DNA from 4 places in the Streptomyces sp. NPDC056128 genome. Region 3 is predicted to be linked to each of the others. Evidence: riboswitches for the same ligand, from Rfam matches in the RefSeq annotation. Region 3 holds a riboswitch; each other region holds the start of a gene.
What was found. A riboswitch is a leader RNA that binds a small molecule or an ion and turns the genes downstream of it on or off. The one in region 3 is predicted to bind cyclic di-AMP.
Positions count from the first base shown of each region.

Region 1: another riboswitch for cyclic di-AMP. It lies ahead of ACFC1X_RS09080 (transglycosylase SLT domain-containing protein); the one in region 3 lies ahead of ACFC1X_RS19260 (M23 family metallopeptidase).
Region 2: another riboswitch for cyclic di-AMP. It lies ahead of ACFC1X_RS38235 (M23 family metallopeptidase); the one in region 3 lies ahead of ACFC1X_RS19260 (M23 family metallopeptidase).
Region 4: another riboswitch for cyclic di-AMP. It lies ahead of ACFC1X_RS20825 (C40 family peptidase); the one in region 3 lies ahead of ACFC1X_RS19260 (M23 family metallopeptidase).

Region 1 covers NZ_JBHJVQ010000003.1:218,333-222,005, reverse strand. Annotated here, with positions in the region: gene ACFC1X_RS09085 (polyprenyl synthetase family protein) at 229-1,239, opposite strand; cyclic di-AMP (ydaO/yuaA leader) riboswitch at 1,807-1,962, shown strand; gene ACFC1X_RS09080 (transglycosylase SLT domain-containing protein) at 1,967-2,458, shown strand; gene ACFC1X_RS09075 (HAD family hydrolase) at 2,484-3,284, opposite strand; gene ACFC1X_RS09070 (GNAT family N-acetyltransferase) at 3,551-3,673, shown strand, end outside.
Region 2 covers NZ_JBHJVQ010000043.1:41,762-45,434, reverse strand. Annotated here, with positions in the region: gene ACFC1X_RS38240 (M16 family metallopeptidase) at 1-1,175, shown strand, start outside; cyclic di-AMP (ydaO/yuaA leader) riboswitch at 1,367-1,531, shown strand; gene ACFC1X_RS38235 (M23 family metallopeptidase) at 1,544-2,308, shown strand; gene ACFC1X_RS38230 (GntR family transcriptional regulator) at 2,508-3,203, shown strand; gene ACFC1X_RS38225 (FAD-dependent monooxygenase) at 3,334-3,673, opposite strand, start outside.
Region 3 covers NZ_JBHJVQ010000009.1:7,892-11,564, forward strand. Annotated here, with positions in the region: gene ACFC1X_RS19250 (PrsW family intramembrane metalloprotease) at 1-47, shown strand, start outside; gene ACFC1X_RS19255 (aldo/keto reductase) at 70-1,014, opposite strand; gene ACFC1X_RS19260 (M23 family metallopeptidase) at 1,150-2,190, opposite strand; cyclic di-AMP (ydaO/yuaA leader) riboswitch at 2,202-2,357, opposite strand; gene ACFC1X_RS19265 (PP2C family protein-serine/threonine phosphatase) at 2,582-3,673, opposite strand, start outside.
Region 4 covers NZ_JBHJVQ010000010.1:103,127-106,799, forward strand. Annotated here, with positions in the region: gene ACFC1X_RS20810 (VOC family protein) at 36-404, shown strand; gene ACFC1X_RS20815 (ATP-dependent Clp protease proteolytic subunit) at 507-1,142, shown strand; gene ACFC1X_RS20820 (hypothetical protein) at 1,150-1,458, shown strand; cyclic di-AMP (ydaO/yuaA leader) riboswitch at 1,827-1,974, shown strand; gene ACFC1X_RS20825 (C40 family peptidase) at 1,978-2,451, shown strand; gene ACFC1X_RS20830 (ATP-binding protein) at 2,495-3,001, opposite strand; gene ACFC1X_RS20835 (helix-turn-helix transcriptional regulator) at 3,216-3,673, shown strand, end outside.

The DNA of each region.
Region 1 (3,673 bases), on a different contig from region 3:
TTCACCCGTGAGCCGCCATTCTCACCCGAATCGGTGAGGATTGGTGTTTTCCGTGGTGTCCATCTGACCAAATCACCGGAGCGCAATCGTCAGACCGCGGGCTCAACTCCACGTACTCCTGCGGGATGACACCGGAGGGCGGCTGCTCCCCCGCCCCGTAGGGGACGGGTACGCCGCCCGCCGACGGCGGGCACCCGCCCGTGGCGCGGCGCACGGGCGGGGCGGGGTTCAGCCGGCCCGGTGCACCACGGCGTCGCACAGTTCCACCAGCGCGGCCTTCGCCTCGCACTCCCGCAGCGGAGCCAGGGCCGCGCGGGCGTCCTTGGCGTAGCGGACGGTGTCCCGCCGGGCGTGCTCCAGCGCGGGGTGGGCGCGCAGCAGGCGCAGCGCCTCGGCGTGCCGGGCGTCGTCGCTCAGGTCGGAGTCGAGCAGCTCGCTCAGCGCGATGTCCTCGGCGAGGCCCAGCCGGGCCGCGCGCTCGCGCAGCCGGAGCACCGGCAGGGTGGGGATGCCCTCGCGCAGGTCCGTGCCGGGCGTCTTGCCCGACTCGTGGGAGTCGGAGGCGATGTCCAGGACGTCGTCCGCGAGCTGGAAGGCGACGCCGAGCCGCTCGCCGTACTGGGTCAGCACGTCCACCACCGTCTCGTCGGCGCCGGACATCATCGCGCCGAACCGGCAGGAGACGGCCACCAGCGAGCCCGTCTTGCCGCCCAGCACGTCCAGGTAGTGGTCGACGGGGTCCCGGCCGTCCTGCGGTCCGGCCGTCTCCAGGATCTGGCCGGTGACCAGCCGCTCGAACGCGAGGGCCTGCACGCGGACCGCCTCGGGACCGAGGTCGGCGAGGATCTGGGAGGCGCGGGCGAAGAGGAAGTCGCCGGTCAGCACCGCGACCGAGTTGTCCCAGCGGACGTTGGCGCTGGCGACCCCGCGCCGCACGGCGGCCTCGTCCATCACGTCGTCGTGGTACAGCGTGGCCAGGTGGGTCAGCTCCACCACCACGGCCGAGGGCACGATCCCGGGGGCGTAGGGGTCGCCGAACTGGGCCGAGAGCATCACCAGGAGCGGCCGGAACCGCTTGCCGCCGGCCCGCACCAGGTGCTGGGCGGCCTCCGTGATGAAGGGCACCTCGCTTTTGGTTGCTTCAAGCAACCCTTCCTCGACCGCGACCAATCCGGCCTGGACATCGGCTTCCAGAGCCTGGTCCCGCACGCTCAGCCCGAACGGCCCGACGACGGTCACGAGGGGTCTCCTGTCTGCTGGTGCCTACTGGCGATTACCTGGTTTGTCGATAGGTCGCTGCCACCACTCGAGTCAGCGTATCCGGTCACCTTTCGATCACCGCTAGCGCCCACCGTTACAGGCCGGTCGGTATCGGATCATGAGCGGTATGTTTTTGATCAGTCGATATGAGCACATATTGGCCGATTTCAATATCGCCTCCCCGGTCCCGAACGGATGCCCTCCCGGCGCGCGAAAACACCGGACGGGTGAAGCACTCTGCATCGAGGGCCGGTTGGGGCGCAGTTGGGATTAATGCCCGTTTTGCCGCGCTTGTTGAGGCCCGTGAGTTGGCTCACTCTGCAGCACCCTCGGGCAACCCCGCCGCAACCTGTGCCCTCCCTTTGCGCCGCAAGCCAGTTGAGGCTTGGCAACCGCAAAGGATCAAGACCCCGAAATGCCTCAGACCAAGGTCAACAGGACGTTGGGTGATTCCTGCACTTGTTCCGGACATGTGCTCTCGCATACGTTCCCGGCCTGTCGGGCGGACGCCGAATCCTGCCATCGCCCGGACACACAGTCATCCACTCAACTCACTCGCCGGCAGGAGCGGGGGACCCAGGTAAGTCGCCGCACCGGTCACCACCGGAGCGGCTCGGGGTGAAGCCGTACCCGTCAGGGCGCGGCCGGGCACCTCCCCGCCCGAACCCGACAGCTCACCTCGCAGGCGTCAGGAGAGGGACACAGCATGTCTGCCATCGGTCAGAACCGTCACGCCCGGACCACCCGCATCGCCCGCAAGCTCGCCGTGGCCGGCACCGGTGCCGCGGTGCTCGCCCTGCCGCTCATCGGCGCCACCGGCGCGTCCGCGGCCACCCCGGCCGCCACCAAGACCGCCGCCACGGCGGCGACGACGTACCCGGACAACCTCGACGGCTGGATCCGCGAGTCGATGGACATCATGGCGCAGCACGGCATCCCCGGCTCGTACGACAGCATCCACCGCAACATCATGCGGGAGTCGTCCGGCAACCCGCTGGCCATCAACAACTGGGACATCAACGCCATCAACGGCACCCCGTCCAAGGGCCTGCTCCAGGTGATCGCCCCGACCTTCCAGGCGTACCACGTCGAGGGCACCTCCTGGGACCCGTACGACCCGGTCGCCAACATCACCGCCGCCTGCAACTACGCGGCCGACCGCTACGGCTCGATCGACAACGTCTTCGGCGCGTACTGAGCCGTACTGAGCTGTACAGGGACGTTCAGAAGATCCGTTCGAGGACGACGGCCACGCCGTCGTCCTCGTTCGTCGTGGTGACCTCGTCGGCCACCGCCTTGAGTTCGGAGTGGGCACCGGCCATGGCGACGCCGTGCGCCGCCCAGTCGAACATGGGGATGTCGTTGGGCATGTCGCCGAAGGCGATCGTGCGCCGGCGGCCCACCCCCAGGTGCTCGGCGGCCAGCGCCAGGCCGGTCGCCTTGGTGATGCCGCACGGCTGCAGCTCCACCGTGCCGGGCCCCGACATGGTGACCGTCGCGAGGGAGCCGACCACCGCGCGCGCGGTCGACGCCAACTCGTCGTCGCTCAGGTCGGGGTGGCGCAGCAGCACCTTGCTGATCGGGGTGCGCCACAGCTGGTCGCGCCGCTCCACCCGCACCGCGGGCAGCGTGGGGTGGGGCATCAGGTACCCGGGCTCGATGAGGGTCAGGCCGTCGACGCCGTCCTGGTCGACCGCGGCGTACACCTGGCCCACCTCGGCCTCGATCTTGCCGAGCGCGGTCTCCGCCAGCTCCCGGTCCAGGGTCACCGACCACAGCATCCGGTGCGCGCCGGCGTCGTACACCTGCGCGCCCTGCCCGCACACCGCGAGCCCCGTGCACCCCAGGCGGTCGAGCAGGGGCCGCACCCGGGGTGCCGGGCGCCCCGTCACCACCAGATGGCGCGCACCCGCCCGGGCCACCCGCGCCAGCGCGGCCAGCGACCGTTCGGAGACGGTGTCGTCGCCGCGGAGCAGCGTGCCGTCGAGGTCGGTGGCGACGAGTGAGTATGCGGTGCGGTCCATGATCAGAGAATACGGACGCGGCAGCGGTCCGACTCACCCGCGACCGGTTCCGAACGAGGACGCGGCGAGTACGTTCGAACGCGCACGACGGCGCACGAACATGTCCGAAACCTGGCACATCATCGGCTAAAGCCGGTTAAGGGCCTGTGCACCGGTTGGCAACAACATGGTCTGCTACCTACCCCCCGGGGCGGCCCCCGGGGTACCTTCCTGTTGTCCAGGGGGGACTTGATCGGGGGGTCGGGTTGAACAGCGGACGCGTACGTGTGCTCAGGCCACAGGAGCTGGGCGAGGGGGAACGGGAGCACTGGCGGGAGCTGCGCGCCAAGTCGACGGCGCCGCGCAACCCGTTCATGGAACCGGAGTTCACCGACGTCGTGGGCCGGGTA
Region 2 (3,673 bases), on a different contig from region 3:
TGGCGCGCGCCTTCTCCGAGGGCACCGACAAGCACTCCGCCGAAGAGTTCGCCGCCGAGCTGGAGCGCTGCGGTGCCACCCTCGACGCGCACGCCGACCACCCCGGCGTCCGGCTCAGCCTGGAGGTGCCCGCCTCGCGCCTCGCCAAGGCGCTCGGCCTCGTCGCCGACGCCCTGAGGGCACCCGCCTTCGCGGACAGCGAGGTCGAACGGCTGGTCCGCAACCGCCTCGACGAGATCCCGCACGAGCTGGCCAACCCGGCCCGCCGCGCGGCCAAGGAGCTCTCCAAGGAGCTGTTCCCGGCCGGGACCCGCATGTCGCGCCCGCGCCAGGGCACCGAGGAGACGGTCGAGGCCATCGACGCCGGCTCCGTACGCGCCTTCTACGAGAGGCACGTCCGCCCCGCCACGGCCACCGCCGTGGTCGTCGGCGACCTCACCGGCGTCGACCTGGACGCGCTGCTGGGCGAGACGCTGGGCGCGTGGACCGGCTCCGCCGCCGAACCCCGTCCCGTGCCGCCGGTGACCGCCGACGACCGGGGCCGGGTCGTCATCGTGGACCGGCCCGGCGCCGTCCAGACGCAGTTGCTGCTCGGCCGCACCGGATCCGACCGGCACGACCGCGTGTGGGCCGCACAGGTGCTCGGCACCTACTGCCTCGGCGGCACCCTCACCTCCCGCCTGGACCGCGTCCTGCGCGAGGAGAAGGGCTACACCTACGGCGTCCGGGCGTTCGGGCAGGTGCTGCGGTCCGCGCCGGACGGCACCGGCGCCGCCATGCTCGCCATCAGCGGCTCCGTCGACACCCCCAACACCGGTCCCGCCCTGGAGGACCTGTGGACGGTGCTGCGCAAGCTCGCCGCGGAGGGGCTCACCGACCCCGAGCGTGACGTGGCCGTGCAGAACCTGGTGGGTGTGGCGCCGCTGAAGTACGAGACGGCCGCGGCCGTGGCGAGCACCCTGGCCGACCAGGTCGAGCAGCATCTGCCCGACGACTACCAGGCGACGCTCTACCGTCAACTGGCCGCCACGGGCACCGTGGAGGCCACGGCGGCGGTCGTGAACGCCTTCCCGGTCGACCGTCTGGTGACCGTCCTCGTCGGTGACGCCGCGCAGATCAAGGAGCCCGTCGAGGCCCTCGGCATCGGTGAAGTCACCGTGGTGGCGGCCGAATAGCGGCACGCGCGGGAGGAGGCCCCGGTGACCGGAGTGTCACCGGGGCTGCCGTTTGTCCGAATTGAGGGAGAGGCTGCCTGTCTGCCCTGTGGCATGCGCTACAAAAGCGCTGTTGCGTTTGAGGATTGAACACAGCCGCGTTTAGCGTCATCCGGGCTGTTCGTCAGGCAGTGCGCCGCACCCGCGGCACCGGACAGTCATCGCCGAGTCCCCGTACGGCGCGAGCCAGGGGAGCCGGGGACCCACCGTAGTCCCTGGGGTGAATCGGACGCCCGCGCGCGCAGCGAGGGGGTCCGTAGGAGACCTTCCTGCTCCGAACCCGTCAGCTAACCCGGTAGGCGAGAGGGAAGGAAAGGACCAGCCTCTACATGGCGTTCACGCGCGCCACCGGGAAGCACCGGCGTCCCAGCAGGATGCACCGCAGTACCGCCCGCGCGGCGGGTGTCGCGGCCCTCGCCACCACCGGCGTCGTCGGCACCCTCGCGGCTCCGGCGCTCGCCGCCGAGCCCGAGGTGGAGCGGAGCGGACTCACCCCGGTCATCAGCATCGGCGACTCCCTGGCCGAGGAGATCGACGCCCAGGCCCTCGCACAGCGGCAGGCCGCCGCGGACGCCGCCGCCCGTGAGGCGGCCCAGGAGGCCGCGCGCGAGCGGGCCGCCGAGGCGGCCAAGGAGGCGCGCGAGGCCAAGGAGCGCGCCGCGCGGGAGGCGGAGCGCAAGCGCCTCAACACCTTCGTCCCGCCGATCACCTCCTCCTACGTCTCCACCGCGTACCAGGCCGGCAGCTCCCTGTGGTCCTCCGGCAGCCACACCGGCATCGACTTCCACGCCTCCAGCGGTACGACCGTGCACGCGGTCGGCGTCGGCACCGTCGTCGAGGCCGGCTGGGGCGGGGCGTACGGCAACCAGGTCGTGATCAAGATGCACGACGGCACGTACACGCAGTACGGGCACCTGTCGTCCGTCGGCGTCTCCGTCGGCCAGTCGGTCGACCCCGGCCAGCAGATCGGCCTCTCCGGCGCCACCGGCAACGTCACCGGGCCCCACCTGCACTTCGAGGCCCGTACGAGCCCCGAGTACGGCTCGGACATGGACCCCGTCGCCTACCTCCGCTCCCACGGCGTGAACGTCTGACGGCGGACCCCGCCACACCATCCGAAAGCCCCGGCCTCCGAGCCGGGGCTTTCGGTTTTCGTCGGCGCGCGGCCGCCCGTCGTAGGCCAAAAAATATCCATGAAATCCGCTCCGCCGTCGGAATATCCGCTTGATTGGCCTAGAGTCGCTGGACACGTCAATCGTCGACGTTTCACGGGGATTAAGGCGGAGGTCGGTCATGCGTATTCCGGCGCATTCGGTGTGCACGGCGATCCGGGACGACATCGTCGCCGGAGTCCACGCGCGCGGGGGCCGGCTCACCGAGGAACTCCTCGCCCGCCGCTACGGCGTCTCCCGCGTCCCGGTCCGCGAGGCCCTGCGCACGCTGGAGGCCGAGGGCTTCGTGGTGACCCGGCGGCACGCGGGCGCGTGCGTCGCGGAACCGACCGAACAGGAGGCCGCCGACCTGCTGGAGACCCGTACGCTCCTGGAGCCCCTCGGCGCCGCCCGGGCCGCCCGGCGCCGGACCGACGCCCACCTCAAGGTGTTGCGCGGCCTGGTCCGCCTGGGGCAGGAACGCGCCAGGCAGGGCAGTGGCGAGGATCTGCGTTCCCTGGGCGGCTGGTTCCACGAGACCCTCGCCCAGGCCGCCGGCAGCCCCTCCCTGACGGCGCTGCTGACCCAGCTGCGCCACAAGATCGCCTGGATGTACGACGTGGACGCGCCGGCCGGGCCGGTGGAGTACTGGGCCGAGCACGGCGCGATCCTCGACGCGGTGGCCCGGGGCGACGGCGACCGCGCGCGGGCGCTCATGGCGCTGCACACCGAGCGGTCGGCGCCGGGACACCGCCTGCGATTCGCCTCCGGCGGCGGCAGGACGGAGCGTGTGAGGAACTCGCAACGTCCCGTAAACACGGCGAGCCTGCGGCATTAACACGGGTCCCGTATACAAAGAGCAGGAATTTCGGGGGGCTTTTTTCGGCTGCCCATATTCCAGGTGTCCAGATTTGAGCTGCTCGGACGGAAATTGGGCAGCCGAATGGCACAGCGAAAGGCCCGCGGAGTCAGCGACCGCCGAAGGCGGGCAGGGCGAGGGCCGAATGGGCCGGGCGGGGCTCCGGTGCGGGCATGGCGCTGAGGCCGCGCAGCCGGTCGTTGCGCTGCTCCAGGGCCCGGGCGGTGGTCGGGAAGAGGGTGGCGCCGCCCTGGCCGACCAGGTTCTGGTTCAGGGTCACGAAGTCACGGGTGCCGTGTTCGTAGGCCGCGAAGCCCGCGGCATGGTCCCGGTCGGCCAGGGAACCGGCCAGCATGTAGGCGCCGACGAGGGCGAGGCTGGTGCCCTGTCCGGTGAGGAACGAGGGCGCGTACGCGGCGTCGCCCACCAGCGCGACCCTGCCGCTGGAC
Region 3 (3,673 bases):
TCCCGTACGCCCACCCATACGCACCGCCGGGCCCCTACCGCCCGTAGGCCGGCACCCGCGGCGTCACGCTCAGGCCGACGCCCGTGTCAGCCGCGCGACCTCGTCGTCCGTCAGGCTCAGCTCCGCGACGCCCAGCAGTGCGGGCAGCTGCTCCACCGTGCGCGCGGACGCGATCGGCGCGGCCACCGTCGGCCGGCCGGCCAGCCAGGCGAGGGCGACCGTGGCGACGGGGGCGTCGTGCGCCTCGGCGATCTCGTCCAGGGCGGCGAGCACCCGCCGGCCGCGCTCGGTCTCCAGGTGCTTGGCCGCACCGCCCGCACGCGGACTGTCGACGCTCGCACCGGGCCGGTACTTGCCGGTGAGGAAGCTGGCCGCGAGGGCGTAGTACGGCACGGCGGCCAGTCCCGCGCCCTCGGCGAGGTCGCGCAGCCCGCCTTCGTAGGTGTCGCGCGAGACCAGGTTGTAGTGCGGCTGGAGGGCGACGTACCGGGCGAGGCCCTCGCGGTCGGAGAACTCCAGGGAGGCCGCGAGCCGCTCGGCGGAGATGTTGGAGGCGGCGATGTGCCGCACCTTGCCCGCCTTCACCAGCTCGTCCAGCGCGCCGATGATCTCCTCGACCGGCACCTCGGGCTTGTCGAAGTGCGTGTAGTAGAGGTCGATGTGGTCGGTGCCCAGGCGGCGCAGCGAGGCGTCGGCCGCAGACTTGATGTTCGCGGCGGAGAGCCCCGGGTACTCGGGGTGCTGGCTGACCTTGGTGGCGAGGACGACGTCGTCACGGTTGCCGCGGGCCGCGAACCACTGGCCGAGGACGGTCTCGGACTCGCCGCCGCTGTTGCCGTCGACCCAGGCGGAGTACGAGTCGGCGGTGTCCACGAAGTTGCCGCCGGCCGCGGTGTAGGCGTCCAGGACGGCGAAGGACCGGTCCTGGCCGGCGGTCCAGCCGAAGACGTTGCCGCCGAGGGCGAGGGGGAAGACCTCCAGGTCGGAGGAGCCGAGCTTGCGCAGAGAAGTCATGTAGGGCGTCAACGAACGCACCGGATCAGGTCATTCCGGTACGGACGCGAAAACCCCGCAAACCGGCAGCCCTGACGTCGGGGGGTTGCCGTCAGGACCGCCGGGGACCAGCGGGGAAGCGGATGGGCCGGTGACTCAGGGGGTGAGGCCCTTGCTCTGCAGCCAGGCCATCGGGTCGATGCCGGAGCCGCCGTCGGTGTGGACCTCCATGTGGAGGTGGGCGCCGGTGACGTTGCCGGTGGCGCCGACGCGGCCGATGACGTCACCGGTGGTGACCTCCTGGCCGACGCTGACGCTGATGGAGGACTGGTGGGCGTACCAGATCTCGGTGCCGTCATCCAGGGTGAGCACGGTCTTGTAGCCGTACGACCCGTCCCAGCCGGCCGACGTGATGGTGCCGCTGTGCACGGCCTTGAGCAGCGTGCCCGTGGGTGCGGCGAAGTCGAGGCCGGTGTGGTGGCCGGAGGACCAGTAGGCGCCGGCCTGGCCGAAGGTCGAGGAGATCGTGTACGAGGAGGTCGGCAGCGTGAACTGCTTGGCCAGCTTGGCCAGGCGCTCGGCCTCGGCCTTCTTCGCGGCCTCCTCCTCCGCCTTCTTCTTGGCGGCGGCGGCCTTGGCCTCGGCCTCCTTCTCCGCCTTGGCGGCGGCTTCCGCGGCCTTCTTCTCGGCGGCCGCGGCGGCCTCGGCGGCGGCCTTGGTCTCGACCTGGGCCTGCTGCTGCTCGGCCTGCGCCATGATCCGGGCCCGCAGGGACTCACCGGCGCCCGCGGTGTCGGTGCCCTCCGTGGTGTCGGCGGCGGCGGTCACGCCGATGCCGCTGAGCGGGGTGCTGGAACCCTCCGGCTGCGGCGCGTCCTCGTCGGAGATGAGCGAGCCGACGTTGGGCAGGTCCGGCATGGAGATCGACACCGGCGGCTTGCCGGTCTGCGCGCTGGCCATGCCGCCCGCGCCGACGGCGGCTATGACACCGACGCCCAGGACGGTGGAGCTGCGGGCGAGCCCGCCACGCTGCTTGGCGACGCGGTGCCGGCCGCGTACGGGGCGGATGGAGTCCTCGGTGGGATTCCACTCCTCCCAAGGGCCCTCTTCGGTGCGGTAACTCTCGTAGCCGAAGGTTTCGGTGTCGTGCCGACTGGGCACGAACGGGGCCTCGGGGGCAGGCCGGTTGGACGCCACGTGGGCGTACTCCTTTCCTTCCTTTCGCCTACCGGGTTAGCTGACGGGTTCGGAGCAGGAAGGTCTCCTACGCGCGCATGCAGCCGTGTTGCCACGACGTCAAACGCCCGATTCACCCCAATGTGGTGGTTCCCCGGTTCCCTTGCGGGATTCGGCGCGTGCGCACGGAGCCGCCTTCTGTGACGGCTGGGACGACCGCGCTGCGTTATCGAACGTTAATAGACCCGGGGCCCGGATTCCAAGCTGTTCCTCTTGATCATTAACGAAAACAGCCCGGACGTACACCTCAGGATCGGTGAAAACCGGGCGAGTTGACCGCCGGTCAGTATTCCCCTTCACGCCACTTTCTTCTGACGGATCGTCAGTTGTTATGCGGAGGGACGCCACCCCGTCACGGCTCGTGACAATGATCATGCTCGCCGCGCCGTGGCCGCCGTACGGCGAGCAGCGCCATGTCGTCCGCCATCCCGCCCCCGGAGTGGCGGCGCACGTCGCGGGCGAGGGTGTCGAGCAGCTTCGCCGGGTGGCGGAAGACGCGGCCGGACAGCCGCGCGTACGGATCGTAGAACTCCCCCCGGTCGTCCCGGGCTTCCGACAGCCCGTCGGTGTACAGCAGCAGCGTGGCCCCACCGGGGAAGGCGGTCTCCTCCGCGCGGTCGGGCCACACGCCCAGCTCGCCCATGCCGAGCGGCAGCGCCGACTCCCGGGCGGGCAGCGACCCCACGGTGCCGTCGCCGTGGAGCAGCAGGGGCGGCGGATGCCCGCGGTTGACGATGCGTACGGTCCCGGCGCCGTGCGGGAGTTCGGCCAGGACGGCGGTGGTGAAGCCCTCGAAGGCGTCCAGTCCCTCGCGCCGGGTGCCCTCGCGGGCCAGCGCCCGCTCCAGGCGCTGCGCCACCGCCTCCAGCGTCGCCTCCTGTTCGGCGGCCTCCCGGAAGGCGCCGATCACCACGGCGACGGCGGCCACCGCTCCCATGCCCTTGCCCCGCACGTCCCCCACGATGAGCCGGACGCCGCGCGCGCTGTCCTGCACCGCGTACAGGTCACCGCCGATGAAGGCGCCGGCCTGCGCGGCCTCGTAGCCGACGGCGATCTCGAAGCCGGCGATCCGCTCGGCCGGCTCGGGCAGTACGGCGCGCTGGGCGGCCTCGGCGATCTCCCGGGCGATGGCGAGGCGCTCGTCGGTACGGCGGACGAAGGCGTTGACGAAGACGGCGAGCGCGGCGACCGTCGCGATGGTGATCAGCTCGGTGAGGGAGTCGACGTAGTGGATGACGCCCTTGCCGATCTGCAGCCCGACGACCGAGGCGACCACGGCGACGCCGGTGAGCGCGGTGCCCCGCCGGGAGTAGATCGGGGCGGCGACCAGCGGCGCGGCGGTGTAGAGGGGACCGGCGGTGAAGTAGCGCGGGGTGAAGATGTCGTACAGGACGGCGACGATGATCAGCAGTACGGGGAGCGAGCGCACGAGCACCCGGCCGTA
Region 4 (3,673 bases), on a different contig from region 3:
CCTCGACCCATGGCCACGTCCCACGGGAGGTACCCATGACCGGCGAACCGTCGTTCTTCGAGCTCGGCGTGGCGGACCCCGAGCGCGGGCGGGTCTTCTACGGCACCCTGTTCGGCTGGGCCCTCGAGGCGGGCCCCACGGGGCGCGGGTTCTCCATCGGCACCGCCGGGCTGCCGGGCGGCATGCACGGCGGTGACCCGGGCGCCTCCCCGTACCTGTTCTTCCGGGTCGACGACCTGGACGCCGCCGTGGCCCGGGTGCGTGAGCTGGGCGGCTCCATCGAGGAGCTCGGCGAGGAGGGCGAGGAGGACGCGGAGTCGGTGGCCCGGTTCGGCCGGTTCAAGCTGTGCCGGGACGACCAGGGCTCCCTCTTCGGCCTGCACGAGCCGCCGCACGGGAAGTGATCGCGGGTTACGCGATTCCCATCCCCTCTCAATGTACGTCCTGTACATTTTATACGGAGCCAGTGCAGCCGAAGAGGGTTCCGCCACGAGGAGGGGTTCGCCATGACCCGACCGTCCGCCCGCCACGTCCTGCCCGAGTTCACCGAGCGCACGAGCGCCGGAGCCCGGACGTCGGACCCGTACTCGAAGCTGCTGGAGGAGCGGATCGTCTTCCTCGGGACGCCGGTCGACGAGACCTCCGCGAACGACGTGATGGCGCAGTTCATGTACCTGGAGCACCAGGCCCCGGACCGGGACATCGCCCTCTACATCAACTCCCCCGGCGGCTCGTTCACGGCCATGACGGCGATCTACGACACGATGCGCTACGTCGCCTGCGACGTGGAGACGACCTGCCTCGGACAGGCCGGCGCGTCCGCCGCGCTGCTGCTGGCGGCGGGCACGCCGGGCAAGCGCGCGATGCTGCCCGGGGCGCGGGTGGTGCTCCGTCAGCCGTCGCTCACCGGGCCGATGGAGGGGCAGGCGAGCGACCTGGCCATCCAGGCCGAGGAGTTGACCCGGATCCGCGCCCGCCTGGAGGAGATCCTTGTACGGCACACGGGCCGCACTCCGGCGCAGGTGACCGAGGACATCGAGCGGGACACCGTCCTGAACGCCCAACAGGCCCTGGAGTACGGGCTGGTGGACCGGATCGTGTCCGACCGCTCCGCCGCGCCCGCGACGCCCGGCACCCGGTGAACGGCCGATGCTGCCACCGGAACTGCCGCCCCTGCCCGCCCTGACCCGCGCCGAGGCGGAGCTGATCGACCGCTACCTGGACGTCGTCGACCTGCTCGGGCGCATCAACCCCGCGCAGGACGGCGACACCTACCGGGGACTGCGGGCCGCCCAGGCGCTGGTCGGCAAGGCCGCGGCCCTGCGCGACGCGCTGGAGCTGATGCACGCGCGCGGCGAGACCGAACTGCACGCGCCCACCCTCGCCCGTGCCCTGCGCGTGCTGGACGGCGAGCGGCGGACGGGACGTCTCAGTCTTCCGCCGTGTTCCGAGAGTTGAGCGGCGGGGTTCGAAACGCACCAAAAGACGTACCCCCTTTCGGCGTAGGAACACACCCGGTTGACGACCGGTCCGGGTTGCGCGGCCCTCCTGTCCCGACGTCCGCGCCCACCGCTGCGCCGCTGGTCCCGGGGTCGTCACCGCCTACGGCCCCGGCTCGAACACAGGGGTGTCCACCCGAACGGGTGGGTGGTGAGTAACAACACAAAAGGCACGTTCCGTTGGGAATTCCCCCTCCGGCGAGACAAGATCCGTGACTGACGACAAGCCCCCGCCGCAGCGGCGGGGCGGTCCGGGCGGACGCCGAATCCTGCCGCCGCCCGGACGACCGGTCGCGAGGGAAGTGGATCGGCAGGAGTGGAGGACCCGAGCACGACGGGTCGCAGGAGCGGTCGCCTCCGTGGGAGAGGCGCCGGACCGAGCAGCCCTTGGGGTGAAGCCGCACTCGTGCGGCCGGGCAACTTCGCCAGCCCGAATCCGACAGGTCATCCTTCACAGGCGGCTGACGAAGGGTTGCGCATGTCCGCGCTCAATCGTGTCCCGTCCCTGATGGCTCGCGCCGGTACGGCCTCGGCCCTCACTCTCGCCGCGGTAGGCGGCTCCGTCGTGGTCCCCGGTTTCTCCTCGGAGGCGGCCGCGGCGCCTCATGCGACGAAAGCCCTCAAGGTCGCGGCCTCCAAGAAAGGTTCCCCCTACAGGTGGGGCGCCGTCGGGCCCCGCAGGTTCGACTGCTCAGGCCTGACGCTGTACTCGTTCAAGAAGGCCGGCAAGAAGCTGCCGCGCACGGCGGCCCAGCAGTACAACAAGACCCGTCACATCTCGGCCAAGAAGCGCAAGGCGGGAGACCTGGTCTTCTTCCACTCGGGCCGCAGCGTCTACCACGTCGGCATCTACGCCGGGAAGGGCAAGCTCTGGCACGCCCCGAAGACCGGGGACGTGGTGCGCCTGCAGAAGATCTGGACCGGGAGCGTCTCCTACGGCCGGGTCAAATAGCCCTTGGGGGGGGTCAACCGGCCCGTGCTCGAGTGACACGGGGTCAAACAGCCCGGGGGCGAGTAGCTCTCCCGAGGGGGATGACGGTGTTCTGCCCCGCCGTCACCCCCTCGGCGGCGGCCGGCGGGCCGGGGGCGGTCCAGGGCAGTTCGATGGAGACGGTCTTGCCGCCCTCCCGTGTGGGGCGGACCCGCAGCTTGCCGCCGCATTCGGCCGTCAGCCAGCGGATGATCACCATGCCGCGGCCGTTGTCCTGCTGCACGGCGGCGGGCAGGCGCTTGGGAAATCGCGGATGGCTGTCGGTGACTCCGATGCGCAGCCGCTCGTCACGGTCGAGGACGAGGTCCACCGTGAAGGTGGGCGACTGCCCGAGCGTGTGCTGGACCGCGTTGGTCGCCAGTTCGGAGACGATGAGCCGGACCGTGTCGGACACGTCGGCGTCCGCCGGCAGGCCCCACTCCACCAGCGTGCCGACCACATAGGTGCGCGCGGCGGCCACCGAAGCGGGATCGCTCGGCAGAGTGACGGATGCTTCCAGGTGATCTGCCATGGCGACGTCGTCCCTTTCTCACGGGACCGTGGTCCGACACGAAGCGGATGGTTCGAGTACGGTCCCGGACTGGTGCTTCGCCGCCAGACTGCCACCACCCGGCCCGTGAAGGACGGCGATCCACCAAGATATGCATATATCTGTCGCTCGAAGCGGTGAACTCTGCGACGGCAGAGCGGATTTGGGCGGCCCATAAGGAGTAAGGGAGTGGCCCATGCAGCACGGTCCGGTGGTGCGCCGCAGGAAGCTGGGCGCGGAACTGCGCGCCCTGCGCACGACGGCGGGCATCACCAGCGGGGAGGCGGCCCGGCTGGTGGGCTGGCACCAGTCGAAGGTCAGCCGCATCGAGACCGGGACGAGCGGGGCGAAACCGGCCGACGTGCGGTTACTGCTCGACGCCTACGGCGTGGACGACGACCAGCTGCGCGGCCTGCTGGTGATGCTGGCGCGCTCCGACGACGCGGGCGGCCGGCACCACTGGTGGCACGCCTACCGCGGGGTGCTGCCGCCCACCTATCGCGACTTCATCAGCCTGGAGTCCCAGGCCGGCGCCATGCGCACGCTGGAGACCACGGTGGTCCCCGGACTCCTCCAGACACCGGAGTACGCCCGCGAGGTGACGCGGGCCGCCGTGGACGGCATGCCGGAGGAACGGCTGGACGCGCTGGTGGA